DNA from 4 places in the Bacillus paranthracis genome. Region 4 is predicted to be linked to each of the others. Evidence: riboswitches for the same ligand, from Rfam matches in the RefSeq annotation. Region 4 holds a riboswitch; each other region holds the start of a gene.
What was found. Region 4 has a riboswitch for thiamine pyrophosphate ahead of tenA (thiaminase II). Riboswitches for the same ligand answer to the same signal wherever they lie in the genome.
Positions count from the first base shown of each region.

Region 1 (4,198 bases), 330 kb from region 4:
ACAACTCATTTTGCAACTCTATAAACCGTTTCCTTTTCAAACAATCCTCCCCCTTTTTCTAACTATCGATATCAAAACATAAAAAGCTATGTAGCGTTTTAATACTACATAGCCTTCTTCTACAAACTGTTACTCACTTCCTCTACTAGCCTCTTCGTACTTTCATACGCAGATTCAGCTAAACTAATCGCTGAAATAACTGAAACACCATCCGCACCTGCTTCTATAACCGAAGCGGTATTTTCAATTGAAATGCCCCCAATTCCGACAATCGGTATTGTAATTCCTTGTTCTCTAAAATGAGCTAAACCTTTCGTTCCTTGCACTGCTTTCGTATCTTTTTTCGTACTCGTTGGAAAAATAGGTCCTACACCTAAATAGTCAGCCCCATTTTCAATTGCCCAGCGTGCTTCTTCAATTGTATGTGTAGATACACCAACAATCTTATCACCCATTTTTTCACGAACAGAGGTAATTCCTTCATCATCTTGCCCAACATGCACGCCATCTGCATCTAACTCGAGAGCTAGTTCCACATCATCATTTACAATGAACGGTACACCGTACTCCTTACAAATTGCTTGTAGTTCTTTTGCAAAACAAATGCGTTTCTCTTCCGTTAAAGCGCCTTCCCCCTTTTCACGAAATTGAAAAATTGTTATACCACCTTCAAGTGCCTCTCTCAATACTTGCAGTGGATCCTTCGTACAATTGTTACTTCCCATAATAAAATATACGGATAACAACCTAGACATTTCTGACTTTGAAATACGTGACATTTATTTTCCCTCCTTACTATATAACCTCAATTTCCCCATACTTCTCTATATCACCTGAAGTCGTATTCGCTAACTGATTCAAAAATTCAATTTGAAAACTACCAGGTCCTTTTTCCACTGTCTTAGCGGCTGCCAGTTCTGCCGCTACCCCATAAAACGTTAATGCCGCTACCGCTGCCTTTACATAATCCTTTTCTACCGCTACAAATGCTCCTATTACAGAAGTTAGTAAACAACCAGTTCCCGTAACTTTCGTTAAAATAGGATGGCCATTTCGAATAACAATCGTTCGCTGCCCATCTGTAACAACATCTTCTTTCCCAGTAATTACCGCAACTGTATTCAATTCATCCGCTGCCTGCTTTGCAATACTTACGACATTACCATTTCCAGCACCAGCGTCTACCCCTTTAATTTCCCATCTCTCATTAATAACGTTCGCTATTTCAGCTGCATTTCCGCGAATAATCGCTAATTCAATTTCAGCCGGAATATGTCTCGCAACTTCTGTTCGATACGATGTTGCTCCTGCACCAACTGGATCAAACAGTACTGGTACATTGTTCACATTTGCTGATTTACCGGCAAGTAACATTGCTTCTACTTCTTCCGGACGAAGTGTTCCCATATTTAATACTAACGCTCCAGCAATGCTAGCCATTTCTGCCACTTCTTCTTTTGCATACGCCATTACAGGCGATGCCCCTAACGCTAACAAACCGTTAGCTGTAAAATTTGTTACAACAACATTTGTAATATTATGAACGAGCGGATTAGATTCTCTCACCAAATCCACTACTTTACTAATTTCTTTCCTATTCATCCTTCTCATCTCCTAACTATAGTTATGGGAGATACACAAAAAGGCACTTTGCGCGTACGCAAAGTGCCTGAACATGTGCTTTTACACTCTCCCTACGCTGGCATTATCCAACAGGTTCAAATGGTCAATGACGGACTAGTCATACTCTCAGTTTGTATCCACAAACTCCCATGTGTTTAGTATTCTTCTACTTCAAAGTCTACTCTTATTCTAGTAAAATAACAAGTTCTTTACTTTTCTATTTAATATAGAAGCAACTAATAAAACAATACGCATAATAACTATCTATTTCTCACAGTCTCATCATGGTGCATATTATGTTCTGTCACGATCATTCACTTTCAAACAGATGTTATCCCATTAAAAAACGTTCAAATCTGGAGCGAAACTGAATCTCAAGAAGATGTATGCTATAGTTAACGTATGGAAATTTGAAAGGATGTTTTAAATATGTCAAAAAGCGTTGTAATCGCTGAAAAGCCTTCCGTTGCACGAGATATTGCACGTGTACTGAAGTGCGATAAAAAGGGAAACGGCTACCTTGAAGGTAGTAAATATATTGTAACTTGGGCTTTAGGTCATCTCGTTACATTAGCAGATCCAGAAAGCTACGATGTGAAATATAAAAAGTGGAATTTAGAAGATTTACCGATGCTACCTGAGCGTTTGAAATTAACAGTTATTAAACAAACAGGGAAACAATTTAATGCTGTAAAAAGTCAGCTACTTAGAAAAGATGTAAATGAAATTATTGTAGCGACAGACGCTGGGTTATCTCTATAAAATATGCCTGTACAAAAATCCTAGAACATACCTAATCCTTTGTTTAATAAAGGCTATTTACTTTTTTATAATTGTACATAGTACTAAGAAAAAGGAAGATAATATAAAGCACTTTATATTCTAATTTAATCCAAGTGATATAGCTAATTTGATTCAATATATAATTAAAGAAATATTAATTCGTATATACTTTAAAACTATTTAAATGAATTTATCTATTCTACAAGCAAGTGATCCCGTCAAAATCCTTTGCCGATACGTTTAATTATTAGAGTTTGCTTCATTTTTACGACCGCCAAAAGATAATATACTCCTTGGTGTGTTACACATAGGATCAATGCAAGGATTACTACTTTTGAGGCCACTCTTCATTTTAGCATTTGAAATAAGTTATATGAGACAATTTAGACTTAGGGAAATCAACGATAAAGTGCAATTAATTAAGATAAGCCTCTCCACAAATTTGGGGTATTCTGTATTTTTGTGTAATTTCTGATTTGTAAAAAATTTATTAAAATAAAGCAATAACAGCCTTATGGCTTTTTTTATACGCATTTAAAATAACTTTTCTTTTAATGATATTACCACCTTCCTGATTCGATACCATCAATATTTACAAAAAACAACATACGAAGCTAGTAAAATAAAAAAGCCACCAAAGGGTGGCTGAGTAATTAAATTATATAACTTTTGTCGACTAATGACGGAGATAAATATGTTTCTAATAATGCGGCAACTAATAAAAGTAGTAAATCTATAATTAATAGCACTAAAAGATTTTTTCCTAATAAGATAAATGAATTCTTATTAAGTTCTTTCTTTCTAATCATGTTAACAATGCATACTGCTACAAATAAACCTATTGCTGCAGTGAAAAACATATTTATGATTTCAACTATTCCATGACCTGCAAAATAAGAATATGCTGTTTTTAAGGAAGTTTTTTCTACCAAACTATGAAAAGCAAATCCTAAAGAAAAAAACTGTTGGAACAGAAAAATCAAAGAAAAAAATCCGAAACTAATAATGGAAAATATGATTGTAGTAAAATGGATTTCAAAGTTAGTACTAAAAATAGTAATGAAAGAAGGCTGTAAATTGGGACTAAACTGTTCATTAGGAAGTAGTAAAAAACCCAAAAAGAAAAATGAGCTTCCTATAACTGAACAAGCAATAAAACAAATACTAAATAATTTAGGTTTCACAATTATCACTCTCCAGAACTACTTTATCGAGTTGCTCATCTCTTTTTAAAATTATTTTTTTATCTGAAAAATTCGCTACATCAGTATCTGTTGAATGAGTTGCATAAATTAAAATTGCTTTATGTTGAATTATATAATCCTTCAGATAATCTAGAGTAACTTTCCTCGACCTAATGTCAAAATTAACAAAAGGTTCATCAAGGAGAATTAAATTAGGCGAAGTTAGAAGAGCTAGTATTAATGATAGTTTTTGTCTAGTTCCTAATGATAATTCACGTGTATAAGTATTTTGATATTTATCGAGTCCAATCTCTTGAATGAGATGTTCTAAAGATGAATCTAATCTTTCTCTATTTAGGAAAGATAGTACCATATCTATTGTTTCAGAGGGTGTTAAATAATCGTATAAGAAAGGTGTATTACCAATTAATGAGACACCTGCAATATACTCTTTAAAATTTTCCTTTACTGAAAATTTATTTAGTATGAGTTCCCCATCAAATTTCGTCATTCCACCAATTATATTCAATAACGTTGATTTACCTATACCATTTTTACCCACTAATTCTACAATACTCATATTGTCTACTTTCAAGTTTATTCCATCA
Region 1 is NZ_CP101135.1:452,643-456,840, reverse strand. It holds gene NLJ82_RS02325 (alpha/beta hydrolase) at 1-40, opposite strand, end outside; gene thiE (thiamine phosphate synthase) at 120-779, opposite strand; gene thiM (hydroxyethylthiazole kinase) at 796-1,602, opposite strand; TPP riboswitch at 1,675-1,784, opposite strand; partial or broken gene NLJ82_RS02310 (toprim domain-containing protein) at 2,053-2,373, shown strand; gene NLJ82_RS02305 (stage II sporulation protein M) at 3,060-3,590, opposite strand; gene NLJ82_RS02300 (ABC transporter ATP-binding protein) at 3,580-4,198, opposite strand, start outside.
Region 1: another riboswitch for thiamine pyrophosphate. It lies ahead of thiM (hydroxyethylthiazole kinase); the one in region 4 lies ahead of tenA (thiaminase II).

Region 2 (4,198 bases), 330 kb from region 4:
TTCTTTAATTGCAAAATTATAACCCTCTGTCGTTGCACTCATAAACTTTTTCACAAAGTCTTTATCTTGCTTCGTATGTTTTTCACTCGTAATCATAACAGGACTATAGAAATCAAGTGCTGGATCTAAGTCTTTCACCATAATCGTATTTAACTCTTTTCCTTGGCGCTTCGCTTCAATTCCATCCCATCCGTAATAAATCCATTCAAAGTCTGCATCACGACCAATTGATTTAAAGAAATCTGTTTGTCCTAAAATGATTTTTTCAACTTTATTAAAATCGGCTTGGTGCTTATCCATAATTGTCTTTAATGTCGCTTCTTCCGCTGGTCCTCCCCAGCCACCGTAACGTTTCCCTTCAAAATCTTTCGGTGACGTCATATTATCTTTCTTAAGCGATGCAAAAGCTGAAGTGTTATGCTGAATAATCGCACCTACAGATACAACAGGAATACCTTCCACACGAGCCAACGTTACATTTTCTTGTGCGCTTATTGCGAAGTCAGCTTTTCCCGAAGCTATCATTTGCTCCGCCGTCACATTATCACCAGGCTGAATGATTTCTACATCTAAGCCTTGTTTTTTATAATAATCTTTCGCTTGTGCTACATATAAGCCAGTATGATTCGTATTCGGAAACCAATCTAATACGACTTTTACTTTTTGATCTTTACTTGCACTTTCTTCTTTCTTCGCCGGATTACATCCAGCTACACCTACTGCTAATAAGGCAGCCAACATAACTTTTAAACCTTTTTTCATTTTCTGCCGTCCTTTCTATATATCCATGGTGCTGTTATTCTTGCCATAAACTCCACGATAAAATACAGACATAATGTCACCATTACAATAATTGCTGCAACACCAAATACTCGGGCTGTTAAAAAGGATTTCGTAGCCCTTGTAAGCATAACTCCTAATCCTTCACTGGCACCGAGCCATTCTCCAATAATCGCTCCCATTACGCTATATGTAACTGCAATTTTTAAACCGGAGAAAAAGTATGGAAGCACTGCTGGAAACTTTACTTTCTGGTAAACTTGCCATTTCGTTGCCTTCATCGTTTGCAACAACTTCAACATATTTTTATCTACCGTTTGAAAACCTTCTAAAATGCTAAGCGCAATCGGGAAGAAACAAACGAGTATGACTACCATTACTTTCGGTAGCATTCCATATCCAAACCAAATAATAAATAACGGTGCAAGTACAACGATTGGAATCGTTTGCGAAATAACAAGCAACGGATTTATTAAAATACGAAATAAAGGGATAACGTCCATAAGAATTGCAATGCTTGTCCCAATTAAAATCGCAAAGAACAGTCCAATTATAACCTCTTGCAGCGTCTGCATCGTATTCGGTAATAGTAAATCTTTCATTCCAATTAATTCTTGAACAATGGCAGAAGGCTTCGGTAAAATCCACGGTTCAATTTTAAATACTGAAACAGATCCTTCCCATATCGCAATGAGAAGGATAAGCCAAATTGCTGTAATTATTTTAGATTGCTTCTGGTTTTGCATATTCATCACGGTACTTCCAAACTTTTTCATCTATCGTTACACCAGTGCTTGGACGATAATGGATTTTAATAGAAGTAATCACTTCTTCTGCTCCAGCGTCCACACAAGCTTGTTGTGCACGTTTAATGATATCAAGAAGTACATCTAATTCTCCTTCCAGCGTCGTTTCCATTGCCCCTACTTCATAACGAACTCCCGATTGTTGTACAACCTCAATCGCTTTATCAACAACAGAATACACATCTTTGTTCTTTGCTTGTGGTACTACTGAAAACGAAATTGTAACTTGTTGTGACATAATAAAATCCCCCTTATGAAATTAAATTTTAAAACAAGAAAAGGCTTTCCTACTGCGTAGGAAAGCCTTGTATGCAAGTTATTATAGAATAACATATGCTACATCACTTTAAGTAACTCCCTACGCTGGCATTATCCAGATCAGGTTGAGGGTCGATGTTTGCTCACATCCTCTCAGCCAATTGGCTCCCCGGTCCTTAATTCGTTTTCATTGTAGCATGATTTATTTTATTGAACAAACAAAAGCATGTATAATCATTTCATTTAACTTTTGAATTCCCCAATTAACTCTTGTAACTCCTGTGAGAGCCAGCTTAAAGAACTGGCTAATTCAGCAATATCCTGTACAGACATTTCCTGTTCTTTCATGATTTCTTCAACATTACTACTACTATTCGCATACTTATTTGCAATAAGTGATAGTTCATTTACAACACGAACAATATTTTGGCTATTTTGCAATATATTATTTGAATTGCTAGAAACAACTCCAACTTGATTAGTAACAGTTTGTGCTGATTTCGAAATTTTTTCAAAGAAAGCACCACTACTTTCAACAAGTTTCATTCCAGACTCTACTTCTTTTGAGGTTTTTTGCATTGAAACAACAGCTTCTTCCGTTCCTGCTTGTGTTTCCCCTATTAATTTTGCTATATCTTTTGCTGATGCTTCCGTCTGCTCTGCTAATTTACGCACTTCATCAGCAACAACGGCAAATCCCTCTCCAGTTTCCTCAGCACGTGAAGCTTCAATAGTAGCATGTAAAGCTAGCGAATTCGCTTGATTTGAAATACTTGTAATTACAGTTACAATATCACTAATTTCTTTTGATCTTACTTCCAAAGAATAAATGATAGAAGATAAATCTTGTACTGCATTTTGTATTATGTTCATTTGATTCATCGTCTGTTCAATAATACCATTTCCTTTTTCTGAATGATGCTTCGTACCTTCAGACTCTTTCGTCATTTGTTTTGCAATATTAGTTATCTCTTCCATCCTATCTTCCATTTCATATACAATATCTAAATACTTTGGTACTGACGTTTCTTGCAATTGAACGCCAGCCCTTAACTCAACTATAGAACTTACGATTCCTTGGACTGCCATGCTATTTTCTTTCGTACTCACTGACAATTCTTGTGAAGATGAGGAAACCTGTTCTGCTGTCTGCTTCACTTTATCTATAATTCCTTTAAACTTCTCGATGGTATTATTAAAATACGCATTAATAATACCAATATCATCTGGTCTTTCCTCTAATTTAATACTTAAATCACCTTCACCAACTCTGCGTAATCCTTCACGTAAATCCCGCAATGGAGCAAGTGCGTTACGTACGATTAAGAATTGAATAACAGTTGCAATTAAAACAGAAATACAAATAAACATTAAACCTTGTATAATGAATTTTTCCTTTGTAATAGGAACAATAGAAGCATCTACATCGGCTGCAACAATTGCCACAATATTTCCGTCTCCATCTTTAATTGGCTCTAATATCGTTACCCATGATCCTAATAGATCTTCATATACTACTGTCATGTTTGCTTTTTTCGTGCTCATTACCTTATCGTATGCTTTCATCCAAAGATCTGGTTGTTTATAATATTCTCCCGGCCTTACTTCAACAACATTTGCTAACTCTGTAGACAAATCGACGATTAATAACTCACCTTTTTCATTTTCTTTTGCTCCAACAATATAGATTTGTCCAACGCTATTCAATTCTTCCGTTGCTTCATCTAATTTCTCTGTTAACTTCTCTCTCTTTTCTCTTTGTGCCACTGGATCCTTTGTAACATCTCTCACTATTTCTTCGTCTAATTTATGTAATACCGTATCTCCTGTTTCAAAAGAATGCCTTTCAAATATAGACATCATGCTATTTTGAAACATGTTAAAACTTAACGCTCCCATAGTACCAACAAGCGTCAAAATAACTAACACAGTTAACAATACATTCTTTTGAAGAAATGATAGCTTGTGCCAATATTTTTTCATTCACATCACCTTTCTTAATTAACTTAATATAAAGGAAAACTATTAAAATAGAAACCTTATCAACAACTGATAAGGTTTCTCATTTGTTTGCAAATAAAAAAAGACCAATGAAAAAGCATTGGTCAAGACCAACCCTATCCGTCCGGTAACTGGCTAGCGTAGCCTTTCGGCCTTAGCTCCTGTAGTTTTGCGTCCTAATGTTTCCACCAGTTTGCCTTTCTCGCTGAACGAGTTGAACGATATGGGAGTTCTATGAGAATTACATTATTCTCTATCAAAGATTACAACATAAAAATTAAAATGTCTACCTATTTAGAGATACAAATGCAAAGTTTTAATGTATTATTTTTTCGAAATAATTTAACAAAGTA
Region 2 is NZ_CP101135.1:459,247-463,444, reverse strand. It holds gene NLJ82_RS02350 (ABC transporter substrate-binding protein) at 1-762, opposite strand, end outside; gene NLJ82_RS02345 (ABC transporter permease) at 759-1,532, opposite strand; gene NLJ82_RS02340 (MTH1187 family thiamine-binding protein) at 1,504-1,824, opposite strand; TPP riboswitch at 1,925-2,026, opposite strand; gene NLJ82_RS02335 (methyl-accepting chemotaxis protein) at 2,088-3,827, opposite strand; cyclic di-GMP riboswitch class I at 3,969-4,053, opposite strand.
Region 2: another riboswitch for thiamine pyrophosphate. It lies ahead of NLJ82_RS02340 (MTH1187 family thiamine-binding protein); the one in region 4 lies ahead of tenA (thiaminase II).

Region 3 (4,198 bases), 1.1 Mb from region 4:
TGTAAGATTTTTTCGTTAAATAATAAAATTTTCAAAAAAATCTTTTTAAATGGAAATTGTTATGGTACAGTATAAAAGAAAGTTGTTGAAAACGTTTTCTTAAACGTTTTTTTATTTTTAGGTTTAAAGGTATGATGACCTGATAGTCTATTGATGAGGTTATTCTACTTAAAAGGGGATTCTTTAGGGGGAGAGAACAATGAATACATGGACACAAGTTTATGATCCGTTCGGAAACATTTGGATTTCGGCGGCGGTCGCACTTATTCCGATTATCTTTTTTTTCTTAGCTTTAGCAGTTTTCCGTATGAAGGGGTATGTGGCAGGGTTTATTACGGTTGTACTTACAATTTTAGTAGCGCTGTTCGCTTATAAGATGCCGTTCACGATGGCGATGGCAGCAACAGGATACGGTTTCTTATACGGATTATGGCCAATCGCTTGGATCATCGTTATGTCGGTATTTTTATATAAAATTTCTGTGAAAACAGGTCAATTCGATGTGATTCGTGCATCTGTATTATCTATTACAAATGATCACCGTTTACTCGTTATTTTAATCGGATTTTCATTCGGAGCATTTTTAGAAGGAGCAGCAGGATTTGGGGCACCGGTAGCGATCACGGCGGCGCTCCTTGCAGGTCTTGGGTTAAATCCTTTATATGCAGCTGGTCTTTGTTTAATCGCAAATACTGCACCAGTAGCGTTCGGAGCGATGGGAATTCCGATTACAGTTGCTGGACAAGTAACAGGTATTGATCCACATAAAATTGGACAAATGGCTGGACATCAATTACCATTCTTATCATTATTTGTTCCATTCTTTATCGTATTTTTAATGGACGGGTTGAAAGGGGTAAGACAAACGTGGCCTGCTTTACTTGTAGCGGGTAGTTCGTTTGCCATTACGCAGTTCATAACAGCGACATTTTTAGGACCAGAACTTCCGGATATTACGTCGGCACTTGTAAGTTTAGTTAGTTTAGCGCTGTTCTTAAAAGTATGGCAACCGAAAGAAATTTATCAATCTGGGCAAGCAAATAGAGAAGCAGCTGCAACAACAGCGGCATCGATGCCGAAATTAACGTTAGGAAAAGTAGTAAAGGCATGGTCTCCATTTATCGTATTAACGGTTATGGTAGTGGTTTGGAGCCAAAGTTTCTTTAAAGCATTATTTGTTCCAGGAGGCGCGTTAGAAAGCCTTGTATTTAAGTTTGAAATTCCAGGCTTGCACAATTTAGTAATGAAAGCAGAGCCTATTGTAAATAAAGCGACGCCTTACGAGGCAATTTTGAAGTTTGATGTATTATCAGCAACGGGAACAGCAATTTTAATTGCTTGTCTCATTTCCATGTTTATTTTGAAAATGAGTGTAAAAGATGCAGTGGTAACATTTAAAGAAACTTTAAGTGAACTTAAAATGCCAATTCTATCTATTGGATTCGTATTAGGATTTGCATTTATCGCAAACTATTCTGGTCTATCTTCTACACTAGCGTTAGCACTAGCAGGAACTGGCGGACTATTCCCGTTCTTCTCACCATTCTTAGGATGGATTGGTGTATTCTTAACAGGGTCTGATACGTCAGCGAATGCATTATTCTCAAATTTACAAGCAATTACAGCGCAGCAAGTCGGTGTATCTGAAGTACTCCTCGTTGCAGCAAATACAACGGGCGGTGTAACTGGAAAAATGATTTCTCCACAATCGATTGCAATTGCTTGTGCAGCAGTTGGACTTGCGGGGAAAGAATCAGATTTATTCCGCTTTACAGTGAAGCATAGTTTATTCTTCGTAATTATTGTTGGTATTATGACGTATGTACAGGCATATTATTTAACGTGGATGATTCCATAAACAACAAAAGAAATAAACTTTGCATTTTTCAGATTATCGTGTATGATGAGAAAGTATTGAAAATTAAATCAGTGATAAACTAGGGGTGCCTAACGTATGCGTAGGCTGAGAGAGAAGCGCGTGAACTTCTTAACCCTTTGGACCTGATCTGGCTCGTACCAGCGTAGGGAAGTTAACGGCTTTACATAATGATGTCTTTTATGAGCCAGGTCCTTATTTTTTTATGGACCTGGCTCTTTTTATTTTGGCATACGCTGGCCATATCTCGTCCTTGTCACGTACAGGGGGGCAACAAAGGTTATGAAACAGTCTGTTTCAGCTGAGCAAATTGAATTGAAATCGAGTTTACCAGGAAGTAAGAAAGTGTATGTGGATGGACCACGAGAAGGTATGAAGGTGCCGATGCGTGAGATTGAACAAAGCGATACAAATGGCGTCCCGAATCCGCCAATTCGTGTGTATGATACGAGCGGTCCTTATACGGATCCCGCGTATAAAGTGGAGCTGGAAAAGGGGATTCCAACGCCGCGCCACTCTTGGATCCTAGAGCGCGGAGATGTAGAGGCATACGAAGGGCGCGAAGTAAAACCAGAGGATGACGGTGTGAAGGTGGCTTCGAAACATACACCTGTTTTCCCGCAGATGGATCGCAAACCGCTTAGAGCGAAGCAAGGTGCAAATGTTACGCAAATGCATTATGCACGTAATGGCATCATTACGTCTGAGATGGAATATGTTGCGATTCGTGAAGGAGTAGAGCCGGAGTTTGTTCGTAAGGAAATTGCGGAAGGTCGCGCTATTTTACCAGCAAATATTAACCATCCGGAAGCAGAGCCGATGATTATTGGACGTAATTTCCACGTGAAGGTGAATGCAAATATCGGAAACTCTGCTGTATCTTCTTCTATCGCGGAAGAAGTAGAGAAGATGACATGGGCTACTCGCTGGGGTGCAGATACGATTATGGATTTATCTACAGGTAAAAACATTCATACGACGCGTGAGTGGATTATTCGTAACGCGCCTGTACCAGTTGGAACTGTACCGATCTATCAAGCTCTTGAAAAAGTAAACGGAATTGCAGAAGATTTAACGTGGGAAGTGTATCGTGATACGTTAATTGAGCAAGCGGAGCAAGGCGTAGATTACTTTACGATTCACGCTGGTGTATTACTTCGTTACATTCCAATTACTGCAAAGCGTACGACAGGTATCGTTTCGCGCGGTGGTTCGATTATGGCGCAGTGGTGTTTATTCCATCATAAAGAAAACTTCCTATACACTCATTTTGAAGAGATTTGTGAAATTATGAAGCAGTATGATGTTTCGTTCTCTCTTGGAGATGGATTACGCCCAGGTTCAATTGCAGATGCAAATGACGAAGCACAGTTCTCTGAGCTTGAAACACTTGGTGAATTAACGAAGATCGCTTGGAAACATGATGTGCAAGTGATGATTGAAGGGCCTGGGCATGTACCGATGCATTTAATTAAAGAAAATATGGAGAAAGAGCTTGATATTTGTCAGGGCGCGCCATTCTATACACTTGGACCGTTAACGACAGATATTGCACCAGGTTATGACCATATTACATCCGCAATAGGAGCTGCGATGATTGGCTGGTTTGGGACGGCGATGCTTTGTTATGTAACGCCGAAAGAACATTTAGGTTTACCGAATAAAGATGATGTACGCGAAGGTGTTATTACGTACAAAATCGCTGCGCATGCGGCCGATCTGGCGAAAGGGCACAAAACGGCTCATCAGCGCGATGATGCACTTTCAAAAGCTCGCTTTGAATTCCGTTGGCGCGATCAATTTAATTTATCTTTAGATCCTGAACGTGCGATGGAATATCACGATGAAACATTGCCGGCAGAAGGCGCAAAAACAGCTCATTTCTGTTCCATGTGTGGACCGAAGTTTTGTAGTATGAGAATTTCACATGATATTCGTGAATACGCGAAAGAAAATGATTTAGAAACGACAGAAGCAATTGAAAAGGGAATGAAAGAGAAAGCGAAAGAATTTAAAGACACTGGTAGTCATTTATACCAATAACACGTTACACCTCTTTACTTGATTGATCACACTGTAGTACCTAACTTAAATATAGAAGAAGCCCGCTTTGCTAAGACGGTAGCAAAGCGGGCTTCTGTTGTTTATCCCGCTATTTGTGGGAAGTAAGACCCCCGCCTCAAAATTCAGCGGAAGCAAAGAAGTTAGGTGGGGGGCAACTGCCCGTAAAAGCCCGATTGGTTAGGGCTGATAATCAGTGGGGGATGAACAAAACCCCCACTGATTAAAGTTTCACTTTATAAGGCGAAGAAGAGATGTACC
Region 3 is NZ_CP101135.1:4,950,637-4,954,834, reverse strand. It holds gene lldP (L-lactate permease) at 200-1,858, shown strand; TPP riboswitch at 1,930-2,045, shown strand; gene thiC (phosphomethylpyrimidine synthase ThiC) at 2,159-3,919, shown strand; gene NLJ82_RS25730 (arsenic transporter) at 4,174-4,198, opposite strand, start outside.
Region 3: another riboswitch for thiamine pyrophosphate. It lies ahead of thiC (phosphomethylpyrimidine synthase ThiC); the one in region 4 lies ahead of tenA (thiaminase II).

Region 4 (4,198 bases):
TTACTAATAATATTTGTTATTAAAGCACTTAATAGAAAAATGGCATTATAAATATGGGCAATTTTTTGTTTTAGTTGAACTTGAAAAGCTTCCATCATAATTTCTAAAGCAACAAAAGCAATGATAATAGATAAAAATACAGTATTTGTATTATAAATTACTAAGCAACAGATTAGGCCTAAAAAGGCTAAGTATTCAATTAAGAGAGGTATATTGATATTGCGTGGCATACAATTTACCTAACTAAATATGGCAGTGGGTTTACTGCATTTGTTTTTTCAAAATTCCATTCTCCATTGTGTAATTCAAAATGAAGATGTTGCCCGTATGAATGACCTGTGTTTCCCATATGACCTACTAATTGTCCAGCTTGTACTTGATCACCAGCTTGTACAGTGCGATCTTTCATGTGAGCATAGACTGTTGTATATAATTTCCCGTTTATTTGATGGGCGATGAACACAACATTGCCATAGCTAGCTGAATAATATGATTTCACGACTTTACCTGCCGCAGCAGCCTGGATAGAGACATTACCCTGAGCTGCGATATCTATACCATAATGCATTTGTTCCCAGCGCATATCAAATGTTGAGCTAATTTTTCCTTGAGTAGGGAATTTGAAAACGGCTGGAATGGAAGTAGGTTGAGTCGTTTGAGCTTGTGATTGCGTTTGATTTTGCACTACATAATGCTTTGCCACATATCCGTATCCTGTGCCAAAACGAATTTTATACCAAGTTCCTACAGTTTCCACTACTTGTAATTGTGTACCATTTTGTAATGAACCAAGTAGTGCGCTACTTGTACTAGCGTTGCTACGCACATTAAGTTTAGGTGTTGCAACTGTGTATTTCGTATTATTTTGAACTGTGATGCCTTTTACTAAAGGCTGTGAACCATTAGATACGAATGCCTTTTGTACGTAACCTGTTTTGCCATTATGTAAAATTTTATACCATTCACCTTGTTCTTCTTGAATAGTAATGAATTTCCCATTTGGTAATACATCTAAAATTGAAGATTCTAAATTAGGTTCAGAACGAACGTTTAATGCATTGGCATTGACGATATATTGATTATTAGATTGAAGTTTGTTTTTTAGTAGAATAGAATCTTTTTGTACGTAACCTACTTTATTATTAACAGATACTTTATACCAGCCATTAGTTGTTTCAAGTATATTCACTTTCGTATTAAAGCGAATTGTATCAATTGATGAGCTATTTGCGTTATCTTTTGTATGTAAGGCTACTTGATCGACTTTGACATATCCAGTTTTCACATTAGATAATTGTTCAGCGTTGGCTGTTTGTACATTTGTTTCTCCCATAGAAGGAAGTAAAGAAGCAATTGCGACAGTAGTTGCTGTTAAAGCAGTAGCTTTCATATTCATATAATAGAGACCTCCTCTAGTTGTATAGTTGTAATTTTATTATAGTATAAAGATATAATATAGTGGGTGTATTCACATAAATGTAATATGAAATCAATATAAAAATAAATTTTTTGAGGATAATGATTCCTTTTTATCCAATTTATTAGGATAATAATTTCTAAGATAGAATATAAGTGTTATATGGTTTTGTTATTTTGTTGACAATTGAGAAAATTAAAACAGTTGATGATGTCTTATTACGGTGTTATACTGACAGTGATAATTTTATAGTTTGCTAGGAGAGCTGGTGTTGCCAGCTGAGAGTAAGACCTTAAGTCTTTGATCCTTTTTATTACCTGATCTAGATTATGCTAGCGTAGGGAAGCAATTCGGACACTAATAATGAGTCCCCGTTTCTTTGCGTATAGAAACGGGGCTTTTTTATTTGAAAATTTCATATTGAAACCACTAGGGGTGCTTGTTGTGCTGAGAGAGGAATAATCCTTAACCCTTACAGACCTGATCTAGATAATACTAGCGAAGGGAAGTGGAGCAACGAATAAATTATAATTTTATTTGCTGTAACCACTTCTTATTTAGAAGTGGTTTTTTATTTAGATATATAAATTGAAAGGGGATAGAGAAATGAAATTTTGCGATAGATTATTAGAAACTGTACAACCAGTTTGGGAGATGAGTCATAATCATCCATTTGTTGTAGGTATGGGGGATGGTACGTTAGAAAAAGATAAGTTTCAGTATTATATTATTCAAGATTATTTATACTTGTTAGATTATGCAAAGTTATATGCGATCGGTGTTGTAAAGGCAACAAATCCACAAGTTATGGGGAAATTTGCTGAACAAATTGATGGGATATTAAACGGAGAAATGACAATTCATAAACAGTATGCAAAAAGACTTGGAATTTCTATAGAGGAGATAGAGTCTGCAAAGCCATCTGCTAAAAATTTAGCTTATACAAATTACATGATGTCTGTATCTCAAAATGGCACACTTGCGGAATTAATAGCAGCACTTCTTCCATGTATGTGGAGCTACTGGGAGATTGGAAAGCGTTTAAATGATATTCCTGGAGCAAGAGATCATGAGTTCTTTGGTGAGTGGATTCAAGGCTATAGCTCTGAAGAATATGGCAACCTTTGTGTTTGGTTAATCGATTTATTAAATGAAATGGCAGTTGGAAAGTCTGAAAAAGAGCTAGATCGATTAGAGGAGATTTTCCTATATTCCAGTCGATTTGAATATTTATTCTGGGATATGTCCTACCGTAAGGAGATGTGGGGATTTGAGGAGCAAGAACATACTACAGTTTCATAATGTTTCTTTTCATTATGATGAGAAGCCAATCATTAATGAATTAAATGCTTCTATACAAGATAAAGAGTTTGTAAGCATTATCGGACCGAGTGGATGCGGGAAAAGTACTTTATTTCGCCTTATTACAGGTTTAGAAGAAGCGAGTACAGGACAGATAGAACTAACAGAAACAAAGAGCCATCCTGTAGGGTATATGCCCCAAAAAGATATGCTCCTGCCATGGAGAACGATTATTGAGAATGCGGCCCTGCCGCTAGAGTGCCAAGGTGTACAGAAGAAAGAAGCACAAATAAAGGCAAAGGAACTGTTACACAAATTTGGTTTACAAGGATATGAGACAAAATATCCGAAAGATTTATCTGGTGGTATGAGGCAACGCGTATCTTTCATTCGAACTTTATTAACAGGCGGAGAGATATTGCTCTTAGATGAACCGTTTAGCGCGTTGGATGCTTTAACGAAGGCATCTTTGCAGGAATGGTTGTTTGAACAATGGAAAGAGTGGGAAAAAACAATTTTATTTATCACTCATGATGTGGAAGAAGCATTGTTTCTTTCTAATCGAATTTTAGTGGTAGAGCAGCAACCGATAACTACTTTAACCGAGAGGATTGTACCGCTTGATCATAATCGGACAAGAAAAGATTTATATAAACCGGAAGTATTAGCGCTGAAAGATGAGCTTCTTAGTATGTTGCAAAGGCAGGTACTCGTATGATGAACCGGTTGAAGGAGCTATTACCTGCTCTTACACTTTCTAGTATTTTACTTGCTCTTTGGGAAGTAGGCGCAAGAATTGTAGATGAAATGTACATTTTACCGTCACCGTCTGCAATTGTAATGAAGATATGGAAACTAAAAGACATATTATTTATGGTTCATTTGCCAGCAACATTATATGTCGTTTTAATAGGGGTGGCTATTTCTATCGTACTTGGGGTAGGGCTAGCGATGTTAATGAATGCGAGTAATTGGATGGAGAGAGCATTTTATCCATTATTAGTTGCCTCACAAACGATTCCTATTACAGCGCTTGCTCCGCTTTTCGTTTTATGGTTTGGATATACGATCTGGAGTAAGGTTGTTGTTACGGTTTTAATTACGTTTTTCCCAATTGCAGTTAATACGTATGATGGACTGCGCAGTACGAAAAAAGAATGGGAAGAGCTTTTAGTTACGTATGGGGCAACGAAAAAAGATGTTTTTCTTAAATTAAAATTGCCGTCTGCACTTCCTTATTTTTTCTCAGCTTTAAAAATTGCAGTACCGCTTAGTGTAATTGGGGCGGCAATTGGTGAATGGCTCGGTGCACAAGCGGGGCTAGGATATTTCAGTAAGAGAATGATGACGCAATTAGACGGGGCAGGTGTATTTGCACCCATTGTATTGTTATCGTTATTAGCTATTTTCTTCGTCGTACTTATTTCGGTATTAGAAAAGAAATTCATTAGTTGGAGGAAGCATTCATGAAATTTTTAA
Region 4 is NZ_CP101135.1:785,481-789,678, forward strand. It holds gene NLJ82_RS03960 (hypothetical protein) at 1-230, opposite strand, end outside; gene NLJ82_RS03965 (SH3 domain-containing protein) at 236-1,396, opposite strand; TPP riboswitch at 1,666-1,778, shown strand; TPP riboswitch at 1,839-1,941, shown strand; gene tenA (thiaminase II) at 2,024-2,719, shown strand; gene NLJ82_RS03975 (ABC transporter ATP-binding protein) at 2,688-3,437, shown strand; gene NLJ82_RS03980 (ABC transporter permease) at 3,437-4,189, shown strand; gene NLJ82_RS03985 (ABC transporter substrate-binding protein) at 4,186-4,198, shown strand, end outside.